Regions from separate parts of the Pigmentiphaga aceris genome, predicted to be linked through region 3. Evidence: predicted binding sites of a transcription regulator. Region 3 holds the regulator's gene; each other region holds the start of a gene.

Region 1 (6,467 bases), 2.8 Mb from region 3:
CAACGCCGCCCATGTACGGGCGCAGCACGTCCGGCACCACCACGCTCCCGTCTTCCTGCTGGTAGTTTTCCAGCACGGCGACCAGTGCGCGGCCAACGGCCAGACCCGAGCCGTTCAGGGTGTGAACCAGTTCCGGCTTGCCTTGCGCGTTGCGGAAGCGCGCTTGCATGCGGCGGGCCTGGAAGGCTTCGCAGTTCGATACCGAGGAAATCTCTCGGTAGGTGTTCTGCGCGGGCAGCCACACTTCCAGGTCATAGGTCTTGGACGAACCAAAGCCCATGTCACCGGTGCACAGCAGCACCACGCGGTACGGCAGGCCCAGCAGTTGCAGCACGCGTTCGGCGTGGCCGGCCATTTCTTCCAGCGCTTGCTGCGACTTTTCCGGGTGCACGATCTGCACCATTTCGACCTTGTCGAACTGGTGTTGGCGGATCATGCCGCGCGTGTCGCGGCCGCCGCTGCCGGCTTCCGAGCGGAAGCACGGGCTGTGGGCGGTCAGCTTGATGGGCAATTCGGCTTCGGCAACGATTTCGCCGCGCACGGTGTTGGTCAGTGTGATCTCGGAGGTCGAGATCAGGTACAGGTCTTCCTGCGCCACGGGGTTGCCGTGTTCGTCTTCCGACGGGCCGCCCTTGGTGACCCAGAACATGTCGTCCTTGAACTTGGGCAACTGGTTGGTGCCGATCAAAGACGCGGTGTTCACGATGTAGGGCGTGTAGCACTCGGTGTAGCCGTGTTCTTCGGTCTGCGTGTTCAGCATGAACTGCGCAAGCGCGCGGTGCAGGCGTGCGATCTGGCCGCGCAGCAGGCTGAAACGCGAACCGGCCAGTTTCACGGCGGTGTCGAAGTCCAGGCCCAGCGGTTCGCCCAGCGCGACGTGGTCCTTGGCCGGAAACGGCAATGCGGTCGGCTCGGAACCGGTGGGGCTCCAGCGGCGCACTTCGACGTTGTCGGCCTCCGACGCGCCAGTGGGCACGCTTTCGTGCGGCAGGTTGGGCATCCACAGCATCAGTTCCTGCACATCGTGCTGGATGGTGCCGAGTTCGGCTTCCAGTTCTTTCAGGCGGGCCGGGATGGCCTGCGACTGTGCCATGACCGCAGATGCGTCTTCGCCCTTGGACTTCAGCGCGCCGATCTGTTTGGCCAGCGAATTGCGCTGGGCTTGCAGGGTTTCGGTTTCGGTCTGCACGGCCTTGCGGCGCGATTCAAGCGATTGGAAACGGGCGACGTCGAGGTCGAAGCCGCGCGCCTTCAGGCGGTCGGCGACGGGTTGCAGTTCTTTGCGCAGCAGGGCGATATCGAGCATGAGGCGAGGCCAGTGGAGAAATGTGCAGGCATTTTAGTACGCAAGCGCACTTCCCCCGACTTGCCCCAGGAATCTGCGTTCATGCGGGCAAGACTTGCACCTTGTCCTTGACCTCTTGCTTGGACATCAGCTTCATCGCTACGTCCCGCAGCGGCCCCATCTGACGGCAGATCAGCGCCAGCTGAGTCAGCACCAGGCGGTGGGCATCATCGGTGTCGTCAGATGCCTTGTCCAGTTCGTCGGCCAGTTCCTGCTCGGTGGGGTCTACCGGCGGCAGGGGGTCGCCAAGGGCCAGGCTGCGGATGATCAAGTCCATCCGGTTGCCCACCTGCACCACCGTTTTGCTGATCAGTTCATCGCGCGAATCCTCGGACAGCGCATCGCGGTGCGCACCCAGCGCCGACAGATAACCCAGCAAGGTGTGCGACACCACCAGAAAGCGCAAGGCGCTGTCGGTGTCGCGGCGCACGTGGCCGGGTTCTTTCAGCATGTTGGACACAGCGGTCGACAAGGCAGCGTCGGAGTTGTGGGCGTCTCGACGCGCCAGGCGGTAGGCCAGGTCGTCGCGCGCGCCGGTGTCGTATTGGGACAGAATCTGCTGCAGGTAGCGGCGGTTGCTGGCCAGCGCGGCGGCCGCGACTTTGCCCAGCTTGCGGCCCTGCCAGTCGGGCAGGATGGTGATCACGGCAATGCCGGCGATCAGCGCGCCGATGAAGGTGTCGACCATGCGCGGCACGATCAGGTCGTAGCTGTTGCCGATCTGGTTGAAACTCATCAACACCAACAAGGTGATCGCGGCAGTCGCCACCAGGTAGCGCTTGGTGCGGGTAGAGAAGAACACCACGCCGGCCATCACGGCAATCGCAGACTGCATCAACAGGTCGGGGAATAGCGTCAAAAATGCCCAGCCCATCAACAGGCCGAAGGCGGTGCCCAGCATGCGCTGCCCCACCCGCGTAAGCGTGGCCCCGTAGTTGGGCTGGCAGACGAACAGCGTGGTCAGCACGATCCAGTAACCCTGTCGCGCGTGGATCAGGTGCAGCACGACGTAGCCAGCCGTCAGCGCCAGCGACAGGCGCAGCGCATGGCGGAACAGCGGCGACGAGGGCGTCAATTGCAGGCGGATGCGGTCGAAGGCATCGCGCAAAGAGCGCGGCGAGCGGTCGAACAGGCTGCTGTCTTCGCCCTCTACGCCCAGGTCGGCTGCGCTGGCGCTGGCCAGGCGGGCGTCCAGGCGGGTCAGGTTGCCGCCCAGCGCGCCCAGCGAACGCAGCAGGCGGAACCATTCGGGTCGGTCCTGGGCCCGCAGGAACTCCAGGGAATTGCGCAGGTCTTCGATCGCCTGAGCGGTATCCGGGCCTTTTTCGTAGGGCTGGCGCAGCTGGATGCTGCGCGCCAGGCGGCGGCAGGCGCGGCCTTGCAGTTGCAGCAGGCGCTGGCAACGGAACAGCACGTCGCTGTGGAAGAACACGTCGGCAAGCGTGTGATACGGGTAGTGAGACGAGCTGGCCCGTTCGTGTACGTCTTGCGCAATGAAGTACAGCTTCAGATAGCGCTTGATCTTCGGATCGGGCCGCGTGCCCATGCGGCTGAAGATACTTTCCTTGGCGATGTTCAGCGCCTGCACCAGTTGGCCGTTCTTCTGCGCAAGCACCACGCGCTTGGCTTCGATGTCGTTGTCGCGCACCGGTTCGAACAGCGCGGCTTTCAGGCGAAGGTAGTCGCCCAGGGTTTCAAACACGCGCGCCAGATTCTGTTGCACGGGCTGATGGCGGAAAAGCGCTGCCCACAATACCGACAGCAGGCCATACCAGGCGGCACCGATCAGCAACAGCACCGGTTCGCGCCAGAAGGTGCCGGTGGCCTGCGCGTGCTGGTCCATGCCGATGGTGGTGTAGATCGACAGGATCAGCGTGCCGTAGGCGATGGCGCGATATCGGTCACCGACCGCGCCCAGCATGGTCAGGCCGAATGCCGCCAGCGCCAGGCCAATGCCGAACAGTATCGGGAACGGGAACAGCGCTTCTACTGCGAACGCGGCGGCGGCAAAACACACCAGCGTAACCGCCAGGGCGCGCAGCCGTCCTTGCCAGCTGTCGTCCGTTTCGGAGATGGCGCAGGCGATGGTGCCCAGGAAGATCGGCGCGGCCAGTGCCACGTTGCCGGTCGCCCAGCACACGGCCATGACGCTGCCCAGCGCAATGAAGACGCGCAGGCTGTAGACGAAGGTGTCCAGCGCCCAGAGACGGCGCAAAGAATCGACAAAAGCGGGAAAACGCATGAGAAGGGCCGAGCGGGGGGGTGCGACGAGGCAACACTATCGCATGCCGGCCATATTGTGGTCGCGCGAACTGTGGGGGTTTTTCAACGCCCCCCACCCGTTCGTGGTCTTGCGGTGACTTCGCGGGCTTCGGTTCAGCCCTTTCAGCTCAATCCGTTCAGTTCACCAACTTCAATTCGCCCTTCATCACGCCCCAGTGGCCGGGGAAGGAGCAGAAGAAGGCATAGGCCTCGCCGTCCTTCAAGGCGCTGATCGGGAAAGTGACGGAATCCGTCTCGCCGCCGCCAATCACTTTGGTGTGAGCGATGACACGGGTGTCGCCTGCCTTGACGTAGTTGGCGGCAATGCCGGCCGGAATGCCGTCGGTGCCGATGGCGTTCACGTCGGCGGCCTTGCTCAACACCCAGTTATGGCCCATGGCGGTCTTGGGCATCTTGCCCGAGTGCTTCAGCTTGACCGTGAATTCTTTGCAGCTCTTGCTAACTTCGATGACTTTCTTGTTGAACTGCATGGCGTCGTTGCCTTCGATGTCTACCGAGCAGTCGGCGGCCATTACGGGGCCGGCAACGGCAAAGGCGGCCAAGGCCAACAAGATTTTCTTAGCAATCACGTGAATCTCCAGCTTGAGTAACCGACAAACCGCGTCGCGTGGGGCTGCACGGCTTGCGGCGGCGTCCGGCGGTGCGCATGGCCCGGCCTGGAAAGATGCCGCTTACAGATGATATGCCTCTGTTACGGCCGAGTTTCCGTATGAGCAAGCAGGGATTTGATCCGGATCAAGCCGCGCGCACAAAACCAAATATCCAAACATTCACATAGGGCTTTTGGCACAAGCACACCAAACTACTCATAAGTTACCGCCTTTTACGTTGGGGTATCTCATCCTTAACAGATGGCCCCCTACAGTGAACCCATCCATACAAATGATTCGACTGGAATCCTTTCCCTTGCCAACACGCAGCCCACCCACAGGCGCGCGCAGCCTCCGCGCCTACCCTACGCTGCGACAGTTGATTGCCGCCGCGCTCGTTGCTCAAGCCGGCTTGGCAATCCCTCTGGCAGGAAATGCGCAATCGGCGGACACCGCCGGTGCGCCGCGCGCCGCCACGGCCAGCCCTTACGACGCAACGCGCCACGATGCCCTGGTAGGTGCAGTGCGCGACGGCTCCACCAGCCCCAGTCAAGCAGTCGACCAACTGAACGCCTGGGCCGCGCAGCCCCTGGCACCGGCAGTACGCCAACGCGTTCGCGCAGACACCATCGTGTTTGCGATGCGTGCGGGCGACGCTGCGTCGGCGGTGCGATACGCCCGCGCCGATGGCGGCATTGCAGGCTTGCCCGATTACGCCCTGGAATTCGTTTTTCAGGCAGCCCGGTCGATCCCCGATCACGCGCTGCAAGGCGAGGCCGTTGCGCAATTGCGCAGCCGCCAGCCCGAAGCATGGCGGCCACGTGTGCTGGAAGCCCTGTGGCTGACCGATACCGGCGAGTTCGACCGCGCAGAGACTGTCTTGAACGTGCTGGCGGCCAGGTCTGCCGGCAGCGATCTGGAACAACGCGTTGCGCTGCTGGAAGCGCGCGGTGCATTGAACGAAGCCCGTGAGCGCCCGCTGGAGGCGCTGGGTAACTACACCGATCTGAACGCCATCGATCCCGGCCACCGTTATGCGCGCCGCGAAGGTACCTTCCTGCTGGGTCAGGTCGATGCGCCGACTGCCGCATGGAAAGAGGCACAGGCCGCCTCCCCTGACATGTTCACCCCGCTTGAACGCGCCAGCATGCAGCAACAGGCGCTTGGCCGCAGCCTGCGCTGGGCGATTGCCGAGCGCGATCAGGCAGTCGGTCATGGCCCGGCCCGGTTTGTGAGAATGGACGAGGTGCTGGCCGGATTCGAACCGGCGATTCAGGAAGCCAACACGGCCGAAGCGCAAGCCCGTGCGGCGGCGGACGAAGAATCTGCCCGCGCCTGGCGCGATCTGTCGTTGCAGCTTCGTTATGACCGGATGCTGGCCTGGCTGGAACGCGGCCGTTTCCCCGCCGTGATTGCCGAATATGAAGCCCTTCGCGCCGATGGCGTGAACCCGCCCTATTACGCGCTGTCGGCTGCCGCGGGTGCTTATCAACAGCAACGCCGCTCGGATTTGGCGGTTCCGCTGTACGAGGCCGCGCTGCGCGACGGTGGCAGCGCCATTCCCACGCCCAGCGACACCCATGTGGGCCTGGTCTACGCCTACCTGGATACCGCCCAGTTCGAGCAAGCCGACGCCTTGCTGACGCAGCTGGAAACCGCCACGCCTCCGTTGCTGCGCCGCTCGCCTGAACGCGGCCGCGCCAATCCGCAATATGGCGCGGTTCGCAACCTGCGGGCACTGGAACAGCTCTATACCGACCGCCCTGCCGTCGCAGAACGCAGCTTCGGCATTCTGTCCGGCTTGGCCCCCATGCATTCTGGCTTCCGAGACGGTCAGGCCCAGACGCAGCGCCTGCGCGAACACCCGGATGCCGCGCTCGCACTCTATGAAGAACTGCTGACCGATTCGCCTGACGACGTAAGTGTGCGCGCTGGCTATGCCACTGCGTTGATGGACGCCAACCAACACCGTGCCGGCCGCGAATTGACCGACGCGCTGGAACAGGAAGCACCCGAGTCGATCGCGGTGCGCAACGCCGTACGCATGCGCGACGGCCGCCAGGCTGCCCGGCTCGACATCGAAGCCGGTGCGTCCTGGGGCGGCGGTGCGCTGTCGAATCGTGACTGGCGCACTGACACCACGCTTAGCTCGCCTTTGATCGACGACCAATGGCGCGTGTTCTATCACCAGATCTTTGCGCAGGCAGATGTGGACCAAGGCAGCTCGCGCCTTGCGCGCAGCGGTCTGG
Region 2 (6,467 bases), 880 kb from region 3:
CTGATTGGCGACATCTTGCGCGAGCGTCGGCACGATGTGGTGCTGGCCACCAAGTTCGGCAACCGCGTGGGGCCTGGTCCCAACGATGGCGGCGCGTCGCGGGCGCATATTCTGCGCGCGGTCGAAGACAGTCTGCGACGGCTGCAGACCGATTACCTGGACGTGTACTACGTGCATCACGTAGACCCGCGTACCCCTGCCGAAGAAACCTTGTCTGCCCTGGACACCCTGGTACGTGACGGCAAGGTGCGTTACCTGGGGGCCAGCAATTTCGAGGCGTGGCGGCTGCTTGAGTCGATCTGGGTCAGCCAGGTGAATCACCTGAGCCGTTACGTGATCTACCAGCCGCAATACAGCCTGCTGGTGCGCGATGTGGAAGAAGAAATCCTGCCGGTGTGCCAGATGAAGGGGCTGGGTGTCGTGCCTTGGTCCCCGCTGGCTGGTGGCGTGTTGTCGGGCAAATATCACGGTATCGATGGTGTGGTGCCGGGTACCCGCCAGGCCGATGACCGGTTCGGGCGCGGCGCGAACTACCTGACTCCCGAGCGTGACCAGATCGTTGCCGCGCTGATGGATCTGGCCGGCGAACTGGGTCATTCGCCCGCGCCAATCGCGTTGCGCTGGCTGCTGGACAATCCGCTGGTACCCAGCGTGATCATCGGCGCGCGCACCGCAGATCAGGTGCGCGCCAATCTGCATGCAGTGGGGTGGCGCTTGCCGGCCACGGCGCGTCGCACCTTGAGCGACCTGTCGCGTCCCGCACCACGGTATCCGCGCGATTTCGAGGCTGGGCGTACCTAGGTGATGCAGGGGAAGCAGGCGGATGCTTGTCGGGAAGGCGGGTTTGTTGTTCTACTGTCAGCTTGCTAAGGGTTTTCCCGCGCAAATCGTGCCCTGATGTGTTCCACTTTGGCGTCCCCATGACGCGCTACCGGAAACTCCCCTTGACCTCTTCTGCCTCTGCCGCCGCCCCCTTGCAGGCCGGGCGTCGCGCCCCGTCGATCAGCCACAGCCGTCGTGAAGACCTGTTTGCCATCGTCATCGGCACGCTGTTCGTGTCCTTCGGCATCACCTTGTACGGCCAGGCCGGACTGGTCACGGGCAGCACGGCAGGCATGGCCTTCCTGCTGCACTACGCCACGGGGCTGCCGTTCGGGGTGGGATTCTTCCTGATCAACCTGCCGTTCTACGCGTTTGCGGTGATACGCATGGGTTGGAATTTTGCGCTGCGTACCTTCTGCTCGGTGGCGCTGGTGTCGGCGTTTTCCTTGGTGCATCCGAAGTTTGTGCAGTTCAACGGTGCTGAGCCTTTCTACACCGCCATCTTCGGGGGCCTGCTGATCGGCACGGGTTCGATCGTGCTGTTCCGCCATCGTGCCAGCCTGGGCGGCGTGAACATCGTGGCGCTGTATGTGCAGGACAAGTTCGGTTTCCCCGCCGGCAAGCTGCAGATGTGCGTGGACATCTGCGTGGTGTTTGCGGCGCTGTTCGTGGTAAGCCCAATGGCGATACTGGCATCGATCATCGGTGCCGTGGCGCTGAATCTGGTGATCGCGATGAACCACAAGCCGGGTCGCTACATGGGGATTTGAGTGGGGCAGGGCGTGTGATGGTCTTGTTGGCGAGGCTGCTCAACAGCCGCCTGCCATCGCACACAGCCACTGAACTCAACGCCCGCCGCTTGTCACCGTATGGCTCAACTGCGCCGCCAGCGCGCGCTTGAACGGTGCCAAGCGATCCGCCACCTGCAATGCCGCCGCGCGCAACAGACGCGCCGGTGGGCTGTCATCGGTATACAGCGAGGCCACCAGATTGGTCGCCAAGTACAGCGGATGCGTGGCCAGGCGATGGCCGCGTTCATAACGTTTCAGCAAACCGGGGTCGGCAATGTCGGCTCCCAGTCGAACCGCATTCAGCAGCGCATCGGCCAGGCGTTGCTGGCTTTGCAGCCCGAAGTTGAAACCGTGCGCGGTCACCGGGTGCATGCCTACTGCCGCATCCCCAATCAGCGCGGCGCGTGGCCCCACCATGCGCTGGGCGTAGGTGCCCACCAGCGGATACACATGCCGGGTGCCGGCCACCTTCATGCCACCTAACCGGCCCTGGAAACGACGCTGAATCTCGCGCTCGAAATCGCCGTCTTCCAATTGCATGACCTGCTGCATGTCACGCGGCGGCAGCGTCAACACCACTGACGACCGATTGCCGTTCAGCGGCAGCAACGCCAGCGTCTGACCGTAGTCGAACCATTCCCACGCTGTGTGTTCATGCGGCAGCTCGTGTGCCATGCGGCACACCATCATGCTTTTGCCGAAGTCGCGCATCTGCGCGCCGATGCCCAGCATGCGGCGGGTTTCCGAAAAACGGCTGTCGGCAGCGATGATCAGGCGGGCATCCACACGTTCGCCATCGGACAAGGCCAACGTGACGCCACTGTTCTCCACACGCAGCGAAGACAGGCCCACGCCCGTGCGAAGCGCAACGCCGGGCTGGTCCTGGATGGCGGCGTAGGCCGCGCGGCGGATCAAATGATTCGGCACCAGCGCGCCCAGGGTGGGATCGCTGCCCACCGGCACGATCTTCATGCCCGGCAGATTGGAACCGTTCATCACCTGCGCATGGCGCAGCGGTGAAATCTCGTCGGCGTCGATGCGTTGCCAGATGCCCAGACGGGCCAGAATGTCTTGCGACGCGTGGGTGAGCGCAATCTCGCGGCCGTCGAAGGCCGGGTCGGCAATCGCGTCATGCGGCTGCTTGTCGATCAACAACAGCGACAGACCGCTGTTCGCCAGCGAGCGGGCCAGGCACAAGCCGGTCGGGCCGGCACCGACAATGGCGACATCCACGTTCATGCGCAATTCCTCCGAGTCAATCGGAGGAGTCTACCCGCGCCGCTTGCCGCGAGGCTTGATCCCCGTCATGGCAGCAGGGGCGTTCGGGCGTCGCGGTGACGTCCAGGCCCTTGCATCGTGACCGGACAATGCTGTCGCCAGACGCCCGTCGGGGCGGCCATCTCTGGCCGCCCCGACGGGTCGTGCTGCAAGTCGGCCGCGCGAAGCTCACCGTGACCGACCGCAACGCCTCGGAGGGGAGCGTCGCGGCCGGGCCACCGAACCTGGGGCCTGACCTGCTACTTGCTTATTGCACCTGCGTACTACCTAGTGCCTGAAACGCCTTACACCACCACGTTCAGCGTGACGTCGATGTTGCCGCGCGTGGCGTTCGAGTATGGGCAGACGATGTGCGCTTTCTGCACCAGGTCGTCGGCAACGCTCTTTTCCAGGCCGGGCAGCGAGATCGTGAGCGCGGCTTCGATGCCGAAACCGGTCGGGATCTGGCCGATGCCAACGGTGCCTTCGACGCTGACGTCAGCCGGCAGGGCGACTTTTTCTTTCGAGGCGACGAACTTCAGCGCGCCCAGGAAGCAAGCCGAATAACCTGCCGCGAACAGCTGTTCCGGGTTCGTGCCTTCGTTGCCGGCACCGCCGAGTTCACGCGGGGTGGTGAGCTTGACATCCAACACCTTGTCCGACGAGACGGCACGGCCTTCGCGGCCACCGGTTGCTTGAGCAGTTGCGCGGTACAGCACTTTTTCGATCGACATGGAAAAACTCCTTGGAGGTGGGTACAACGGGGCGATAAGAAAACGAGAATACACGTTTAGTTGCTTGCTATCTAATCGTGCACTACTTTAATGACAGAGAGATGCGGGTTCGGATGCTTCTCTGCCGTTTACATGTTTTCCGCCAGCTGCGTACGCAGGCGGTCCAGCTGATCTTTCATCTGCGTCAGTTCTTCAGGACTGCAAGACGACGCGCACATCACGGCTTCCGGCATGGCCTTGGCCTGTTCACGCAATGCGCTGCCGGCGTCGGTCAGCGTCACAATGACCTGACGTTCGTCGGATGCGGCGCGTGCCCGGCTGAGCAGACCCGACGATTCCATGCGCTTCAACAACGGGGTAAGCGTGGCGGAGTCCAGGAACAGACGTTCGCCGATTTCCGACACCGTCATGCTGTCGCGCTCCCACAGCACCATCAACACCAAGTATTGCGGGTAGGTGATGTCCAGCGGGCCAAGCAGCTTGCGGTACAGCTTGTTCATCGCCAGCGAAGTCGAATACAGCGTGAAGCACAGCTGCTGATCGAGTCGGGGCGTGTCGCTGTCGCGGCTACCGGGGGAAGGGCGTTTCGTCGTCATGGGAAGGATATTAAATAGTGCGCTATTTGATTGCAAGCGATTTTTAAATTTATCTGTTCAAGGGATTGTGACGAGGTGTGCCGCAGCGCGGGATTGTCCGCATGCCTCGCCGGGTGCATGGCTTGCTGCTCGCTTACAGTACCCATTGGGTAATCACGAGAGAGATTGATGACCGATTCCACGACTTTCCGCCAAGCGTCCGACCTGCTCTGGACCACTTGGCAAAGCGGTGGCCGTTTGAGCACTGGCTTGTCCGACGCCCTGCGCCCCACCAGCCGCAAAGACGGCTATGCCATTCAAGCGCTGCTGGATGCGCGCAGTGCCAGCCCGATCTTTGGCTGGAAAATCGCCGCCACCAGTACCGCAGGCCAGGCGCACATCGGTGTGGACGGCCCGCTTGCCGGCCGCATTCTGGCCGAACGCGTGCACCCGGACGGGGCCACGCTGTCACTGGCCAACAACCTGATGCGGGTCGCCGAATGCGAGTTTGCCTTCAGGATGGGGCGCACGCTGCTGCCACGTGTAGCGGCTTACACCCGTGGGCAAGTGCTGGAAGCTGTCGCCAGCCTGCATCCCGCCATCGAAGTGCCAGATTCGCGTTATGAAGCTTTCGAGAAAGTTGGTGTGGCGCAGCTGGCCGCCGACAATGCCTGCGCGCACGACTTTCTGCTGGGCGCGCCCACGCAAGCCAGCTGGCGCGGCCTGGACCTGGTGAATTTCACAGTCGAAGCCGTGGTGAACGACGGCCATCGGCACATCGGCAAAGGCGAAAACGTATTGGGTGACCCGGTGATTGCGCTGGTCTGGCTGGCCAACGAGTTGTCGTCGCTGGGCATTCCGCTGGAAGCCGGGCAGGTAGTGACCACGGGCACCTGCGTGAAGCCGATTCCTGTATCGCCGGGTGATGAAGTGAAAGCTGCCTTCGGGGAACTTGGGCGGATTTCGGTGCGCTTCGCCTGACAGCAGTGGGTGGGGTCGATGCGGTGATCTGGAGTCATCGACCATCACCTGCGCACCAACGCTTTACTCAATACCCGCCGCGTCCAGCGCAGCCTTGTCGCGCGCCTGCCGATACGCAATCCAGTCGTTGTGGTCGATGGCCACTGCATCCCCCAGAAAACGCGTGTCGATCGGGTAGTAATGCGCCTGGACCGCCAGGCCATCCAGCTGCAAGGCAATGCTGCGACGGACAAAACAACCATCCACCCCCGGCACATGCTCTTCGATCTCGTCCATCAAGGGCAGCAGGCTGGCGTCCACATCGAACACCTCGCCCAGCACCCCGGGCAGGGTGCCGTCATCGATCAGACCGGGCCAGCCACCAAAATCGACCAGCCGACCGGGGACCCGGGCCTGACCCAGTGTGCGCGGCGGTGGCAGCCCGCGAGATTCCGCGTGCACGGCCAAGTCGTTGGCTTCGCCGGAACGCAGGGTGCCGTAGGCAAAAACATGATGGCGCATGGTTGAGTGCAGCGTGGCCCGGGATGGATGACTTTTCATTCTAGCCACAATGCCGACAGGGCCAATCTGTGCGGCCAAGAGACTTGCCGGTAGCGAAATACCGGCGTTACATCGGGTTTCATCCCCCGCAAGCCGCATTCCTGCTGGCTCTGCGGCGGGTAAGTGCTGCAAGACCAAGCGCTACGCGGGCGTCCGGGCAGGCACCGCATCCGGCAACTTGAAGTGGCACGTGGCATCATGCCCGCCTGCTTCAATTTCCGGTCATTTTGCATGTCCCATCTTATCGTTCACGGTGGTCGCCCCCTGCGCGGCCAGATTCTGCCGTCCGCCAACAAGAACGCCGTGTTGCCGGTGCTGTGCGCCACCTTGCTGAGCGACAAGCCGATCAGGTTGCACAACGTGCCCGAGATCACGGACGTGAAAAAGATCCTGGATATTTTCCGTCTGCTGGGCAGTCAGGTGGCGGTCGACTTCAAGGCCGGCACGCTGGACCTGCATCATCAGCACACCAAATTCGACCCCCTGGTGCACCGCCTGCCGGAAGAAATGCGTTCGTCCATCATGCTGGTGCCGCCGCTGCTGGCCCGCTTTGGCGTGGCGCGCCTGGAAGACGACGTGAAAGGCTGCACGCTGGGTGTGCGCGAAATCGATCCGCACGTGGAAGTGTTCCGTCGCTTCGGCGGCGTGGTGGAACGCACCGCAGGTTCGCTGATCATTCGCACTGAGGCCACCTTGCAGGCCAACGACCACTGGCTGGATTACGCGTCGGTCACCACCACGGAAAACTTCGTGCTGGCCGCCGCATC
Region 3 (6,467 bases):
CGGACGAACCCCTGGCATCGGGTACAAATAACGACATTCTGGTGGCGCAGTCCACCAATGCCCCACCCGCCCCGCCCTCGCAGCCGACCCAGATCGTGAAGATCGAAGTTGCGCCTGCAGTGGAGACCGCTGCGCAGACGCCAGCCGGCGATCCGCTGATGACACCGTGGCGTCATTACGTCGACGGCCAGTTGATTGTCATGTACCAGGATGGTCACCGCTCTGCCGCCGCCCGTGCTGCCAATCAGCAGATCGGCGCGAAAGTGATCCAGGCGTTTCCGGTGATGCGTGGTGCGCTGGTGGCGCTGCCGGCTGGCATGAGTGTGCCGGAAGCGGTGGCTCGTTATCAGGCACTGCCTGGCGTGATCAATGTGTCGCCGAACGCGGTGGCAACCGAGCCTGATACGGTTGCAATGCACTGAGTTTTGCCGCTGAGCCTCAACACTGAACCTCGTACACGGCATGAGTCCAGCGGCGCTGTCGCCGACCGGATCTATGCCGCGATGCAAGGCAGTGTCAGCTGCCCGGCAGACAGAAATCCGACGGCAGGTTGCCCATGGCAACCCACACGATCAATGCCAGTGCAAAGCTGAAAGTCAGTGCGCCGGCCAGACGGATGCCAAGCGATTCCTTGCCTGCTCGCATCAAGGCCATCAATCCGCGTTGACCCAGCCATAGCTGTACGCCAGAGCCAGCAGCAAACGCCATCATGGCTACCGTGCCGGTAAGCACGTCCTGCGTCAGCCAGGCAATGGCAATCGCCGAATACAGAATGCCACAGGGCCACAGCGCCCATGCAATGCCAATCAGGAAAGTAGAGCGTGTGGGAGCCTTGCCCGGGCTGGTGTTTCGGCCAATGCCCGCCACCGGGACACGCACTTCCACTGTTTGCCCCATGCCAGCGCCGGCGGCAGCCGGCGTCATCACGCGCTGCGTAACACCGCTGCCGGCGTACGCTGGCCCACTGCTGGCCCTCAACACGCTGCGCGCCGCGCGCAGCAAGCCTTCCTGTACCCAGCGTGGATGACGACCGGTAAGCAACATCCAGCCACCCAGCATGGCCAGCAACACATGGCTAAGCAACCAGATCGGATGCAGCCACGCGGCCGCGCCGGCCACATGCGCCATGCCCACCGCACCAGCCGAAGCCAGCCCGCCCAATACCCCATACCCGAGGAAACGCCCCAGGTGAAACCAGGCAGCGTCGGCAGGCGTACGCGCTATCGCCACGGAAGCCGGGCCGCACATGGCGACACAGTGGACACCGCCGGCCAGTCCGAGCAAGGCAGTCGCCGTCACCACCGACAGGTTAAGCATTACAAGATCCGCGAAAATTGCACCTGTGCGCTGGCACGTTGTGCATAGCGGTCGAACACCCGCGCAATCGCGCGCACCAGGAACCAGCCGGCTTCCGTGACACGCAAACCTTCCTCATCGATTTCGACCAGACCCTGGGACACGAAGGTATCCATCATCGCCAGCTCTTCGGCGAAATGCCGGCGCGAGTCGATCAGATACGAGATGTCCATGACCTCGAAATTCAGCACGCCCTGGCACATGATTGCCATGATGACGGCGTGGCGCAGCAGGTCGTCCGCGCTCATGGCATGGCCACGGAACACCGGCAGGCGGCCGCCTTCGATGGCGTCGTAATACTCGTCCAGCGTGCGCACATTCTGCGCATAGGTGGCGCCCACGCGGCTGATGGCCGACACGCCCAGCGCAATCAGGTCACAGTCCGGCTGCGTGGTGTAACCCTGGAAGTTGCGGTGCATGCGACCCTGCCGCTTGGCAATCGCCAGCGCGTCATCGGGGCGTGCAAAGTGGTCCATGCCGATGTAATCCCAACCCGCATCGCCCAGACGGGTGATCGCGCTGTGCAACATGGCGACCCGTGCACTGGCGCTGGGCAGATCGTAATCATGAATGCGGCGCTGCGGCTTGAAGCGATCCGGCAGGTGCGCGTAGGCATAGACCGCCACACGATCGGGTGCCAGCCGGGCAAGCGTGTCCAGCGTGCGAACGAACGAGTCGGGGGTCTGCTTGGGCAGACCGTAGATCAGGTCTACGTTGATCGACTCGAAGCCTTCGGCACGCGCCGCTGCCATCAGGCTGAATACCTCATCTTCGGACTGCACACGGTGCACCGCTGCCTGCACATCGCGGTCGAAATCCTGAATGCCGAAACTCAGGCGATTGAAGCCCATGCGGCGCAGCGCATGCAGGCGTTCAGCATCGACCGTACGCGGATCGACCTCGATCGAACGTTCGGCATTTGCGGCGAACGGGAGCAGGCTTTCAAGCTTGTAGACCAGCGACTGAAGCTGATCGTCGTCCAGAAAAGTCGGCGTGCCGCCCCCCAGATGCAGCTGGGTGACTGGCGAGGTGTGCGACATGGCCTGGCGCGTCAGTTCGGCCTCGCGGAACAAGGCGGCCAGGTAACGGCGTGCCTTGGTCTTGTCGCGTGTGACAACCTTGTTGCAGGCGCAGTAATAGCAGATCGACTCACAGAACGGCACATGCACGTACAGCGACAGCGGCCGGGCAAGACCACCGATGCCGCGCACGGCGAGCGCGTGGCGGTGGGCGTCCAGATCGTGGGCTTCCGTGAAGCGATCGGCCGTGGGGTAGGATGTATAGCGAGGGCCAGGGGCGTCAAGCCGCGCCAGCAGCGCGGTGTCGGGGACGAATCCCGCGCCCCGATGCGCGGACGTCTGGCGGGTGGGATCGGGATTGCTGATCGGTTCCATGCAGCAACTTTGCCCCACTGGCTACAGGTGTGATTTGATCCAGGTCAACCCGCTTGCAGGTCGTTACACCGTACACTTGCGTCAGGAGAACACATGTCAGATGCCACCACGTCACCCCTGCGTCACGACCCGCCCGCTTTGAAAGAAGTCCAGGTCAGTTGTTCCAAATGCAATCTGCGCGAGCTTTGCATGCCGGTCCGTTTGCGCGAGGACGAACTCGATGTCCTCGATCGCCTGATCGCCAATCGCAAACGCGTGCCGCGCGGCAAACCTCTGTTCAGCAACGGCGACAAGTTCGGCGCGATCTATGCCATTCGCTCCGGCACCTTCAAAACACGCATCAACACGGCCGATGGCCGTGATCAGGTGACGGGTTTCCATATCTCCGGCGAAATCGTCGGCCTCGACGGCATGGGCGGTGAACAACACGCCTGCGACGCGATGGCGCTGGAAGATTCCGAAGTCTGCGTGATTCCGTACGACCGCCTTGAAGAGCTGTCGCGCGAGTGCACCACCCTGCAACAGCACTTCCACCGCCTGATGAGCCGCGAAATCGTGCGCGACCACGGCGTGATGCTGCTGCTGGGCAGCATGCGCGCCGAGGAACGTCTGGCCGCTTTCCTGCTCAACCTGGTGACCCGCATGCGGGCACGCGGATTCTCGGGCAGCGAACTGGTGCTGCGCATGACACGCGAAGAAATCGGCAGCTATCTGGGCCTCAAGCTTGAGACCGTCAGCCGCACCTTCTCGAAGTTTGCCGAGGAAGGACTGATCTCGGTGAACCAGCGCCACATCCGTATCGAGCAGCCAGAGAAGTTGCGCCAGATGGTCGGCACGCACGCTTGAGCCAGCGGTTTGCATTGCGGAAAACACTAGCCGTCTGCATGCGCATGTAGCACCCCGGTGCTACCCGCCCGCCCCCACAGCGGGCGGATACTTCCTGCCGGGGGGACACGCCCCCGAGGCGCAGGCTCTTGCGCCTCCACCCTGACGTCCGCCTCAAGCGGGCGCATTCTGGAGATTGGACATGGCAGCCAAACGCATTCTTTTCCTGGCCGGCGATTACGTCGAAGACTACGAACTGATGGTCCCGTTCCAGGCGCTCGCCGCCGTAGGCCACCAGTGCGATGTCGTGGCCCCGGAAAAGGCCAAGGGCGATCAGATCCGCACCGCCATCCACGACTTCGAAGGCGACCAGACCTACAGCGAAAAGCGCGGCCACAACTTCACGCTCAATGCCAGCTTCGCCGATGTCGATCCGGCTTCGTATGACGCGCTGCTGATCCCGGGCGGCCGCGCCCCCGAGTACATTCGCCTGAACCCGCGCGTGCTGGAAATCGTCAAACACTTTGCCGATGCCAACAAGCCCATCGCAGCCGTCTGCCACGGCCCGCAACTGCTGGCCGCAGCCGGCGTGCTGAAGGGTCGCAAAAGCTCGGCCTACCCGGCTTGCGCGCCGGAAGTGCGTCTGTCGGGCGGTGAATTCGTTGACGTGCCGATCGACGGTGCCTACACCGACGGCAACCTGGTGACCGCGCCCGCATGGCCGGCACACCCGGCATGGATCGGACAATTCCTGGCCTTGCTGGGCACCAAGATCACGCTGTAAAACTCAGCGTGCGCCGCCGCGCCGCCGGACTGTTCCGGCGGCGGGTGTGACGCTCAAGGAGATGGCTTCCCATGTGCAGCATCTACTCGCACACCGACCCGATTCTTTACGAATCGCGCACGCGTTCGATCCGCATCATGAAGGCGGTCACCAGCATCAAGCTGGAAAACCTGTTCTGGCAGACGCTCACCGAGCTGGCCAATGAGAACGGCATGACCACCAACCAGCTGATCGCCAAGCTGTTTGAAGAGGTCTACGCGTTCCGCGGCGAGACCACCAATTTCACGTCGTTCCTGCGGGTCAGCTGCCTGCGGTACATGGCATTGAAAGCCGATGCCAGCATGGATGGGCGCGAGGTCTGGCGACGGGCCATCGCGTCCACAGGCGCGGTTGAACCGGCAGAGGCAATGCAAGCTGCCGAGGCTCACCGCGCAGCTTGAGCACGAGGGGCAGCGTGCACCGGACGCGTGGTGCGCGCCTGCCGTTTTCGACGCCAGATGATCCACCCGGTCACGCTCAAGACAACGACCACGATCCCCAGTATCGACACCGCCAATTGCAACGGCCATCCCCATAGCGCCGCCATGTGCAGGCTGGTCAGCCACAGGGTCGCGGTGTCGCCCGCCACGCCACCGGTGGGTAACTGAACACCGCGCAGCTTTCCGTCTGCGGCATCGAAGAACACGTGGGTGCTACCCGTCTTGTCGCGGATGTCCTGCGTGCTGCGCACGGTGTAACGATAGAGATTGGCGCGCGGATCGAAAGCCAGCCAATGTTCGCCAACGATCCCAAGCTGCTTTTCCTCCGTCATGGTCGCCATGTGACGACGCCCTTGCGTCAGGGCTTGCTCCCAGTCCATGCTCGTCTTTGATCCAGACGCAGACTGCCTGAGCGCGCGGCGAAGGTCGGGCTGCTGATCCAACCAGACCCCCATCACCGGTCGGTATACCGCTGGCAGGTTGAAGGCGACACTGCTCCAGGCCATGCCCAGCAGCAACACCCACAACCACAGGCCGGACGCCCGGTGCAGATCGAAGCCCAGCTTGTAGCCACGGCTGCTGACGCGCAATGCCCACGCAGCGCGCCATCGCGCCAACCACGACTTGGCCGGGCCACCCGCGCGCCGTTTTGCTGCCCGCGCGGGGAAGGTCAGAAATGCGCCAATGAAACAGTCCAGCGTCCAGAGCAAGGCCACCACGCCCAGCACCCATTCACCGGTCGAGCCGGCCAATAACGAGGTGTGCAGCCGGTGGATCACAGGCAGCAGATTTTTCAGCCCATCGGTGGGGTCACCCCAGCGACGGTCACCTTGTATCAGGCCGGTCGCCGGGTCGATGAACACTTCCAGCAACACCGGCGATGCTGACCCGGGGTCGGTCAGCCAGACCGGAAAGGCCACGGTCTTGCCGGGATGCCGCGCAAGCGGGATGGCCAGCACCCGCCCCTGCGGATACGCGGCAACCACGATGTCGCGCAGCACGGCCGGCACCATCGGTGCCAATGCTACTGATGTGGCGGGTGTGCGCAGCAGTTCCGGCGCAACCCAGGCATCGAGTTCGTCATGCCACGCCAGTATCGACCCGGTGGCAGATGCCAGAATCAAAAATGCCAGCGTGGCCAGACCCAGCCATCGGTGCAGCAGGACAAGTCGTGCGCGCACGATTTACCAGCGGTAGCTGACGGTCCCGATGATGCGTCGCGGCTCGCCGTAGTCGCACACGTTGTTGTAGCAAATGGACGGAATGTAGGTCTTGTCGGTCAGGTTGCTGATGTTCAGTGCATAGCTCCACGGACCGTTTTCGTATTCCAGTCGGGCATCGAGCAAGGTGTAACCCGGGCCGCCGAACGAGCCGCTGGCGGGGCGGTCGGGTCGTGCGGCCACGTAGCGGATGCCCATGCCGGTGCGCCAGCCCGGCAATCCGGCCGACGACAGGTTCACATCGGCCCACAGCGACGCCATGTGGCGCGGCGTGTTGAAGCGTTCACCGACTTCGCCCGGCACGTTGCTGGCACGCACTTTGGCATCGGTGTAGGTATAGGCGGCGATGACATCCAGTTCGCGTGTCACGCGTGCACGTGCTTCGAATTCCGCGCCGCGTGAGCGCACC

What was found. Region 3 encodes FNR, which switches genes on or off when oxygen is low (the NO sensors DNR and NnrR bind a similar motif). Its sites were predicted from a motif close to TTGATNNNNATCAA; they were not measured.
Region 1: a site for FNR is predicted at 4,354-4,367, ahead of azu (azurin). Genes of this name have one in related genera too.
Region 2: a site for FNR is predicted at 2,908-2,921, ahead of ubiM (5-demethoxyubiquinol-8 5-hydroxylase UbiM). Genes of this name have one in related genera too.

What each region holds. Positions count from the first base shown of each region.
Region 1 covers NZ_CP043046.1:4,160,497-4,166,963, forward strand. Annotated here, with positions in the region: gene serS (serine--tRNA ligase) at 1-1,306, opposite strand, end outside; gene yccS (YccS family putative transporter) at 1,386-3,587, opposite strand; gene azu (azurin) at 3,745-4,140, opposite strand; gene pgaA (poly-beta-1,6 N-acetyl-D-glucosamine export porin PgaA) at 4,535-6,467, shown strand, end outside.
Region 2 covers NZ_CP043046.1:452,644-459,110, forward strand. Annotated here, with positions in the region: gene FXN63_RS01885 (aldo/keto reductase) at 1-801, shown strand, start outside; gene FXN63_RS01890 (YitT family protein) at 945-1,592, shown strand; gene ubiM (5-demethoxyubiquinol-8 5-hydroxylase UbiM) at 1,668-2,852, opposite strand; gene FXN63_RS01900 (organic hydroperoxide resistance protein) at 3,176-3,604, opposite strand; gene FXN63_RS01905 (MarR family winged helix-turn-helix transcriptional regulator) at 3,733-4,200, opposite strand; gene FXN63_RS01910 (2-keto-4-pentenoate hydratase) at 4,369-5,160, shown strand; gene FXN63_RS01915 (gamma-glutamylcyclotransferase family protein) at 5,224-5,661, opposite strand; gene FXN63_RS01920 (UDP-N-acetylglucosamine 1-carboxyvinyltransferase) at 5,932-6,467, shown strand, end outside.
Region 3 covers NZ_CP043046.1:1,331,186-1,337,652, reverse strand. Annotated here, with positions in the region: gene FXN63_RS05610 (S8 family serine peptidase) at 1-422, shown strand, start outside; gene FXN63_RS05605 (sulfite exporter TauE/SafE family protein) at 517-1,317, opposite strand; gene hemN (oxygen-independent coproporphyrinogen III oxidase) at 1,317-2,750, opposite strand; gene fnr (fumarate/nitrate reduction transcriptional regulator Fnr) at 2,844-3,596, shown strand; gene FXN63_RS05590 (DJ-1/PfpI family protein) at 3,778-4,359, shown strand; gene FXN63_RS05585 (ribbon-helix-helix domain-containing protein) at 4,431-4,799, shown strand; gene FXN63_RS05580 (PepSY-associated TM helix domain-containing protein) at 4,784-6,019, opposite strand; gene FXN63_RS05575 (TonB-dependent siderophore receptor) at 6,023-6,467, opposite strand, start outside.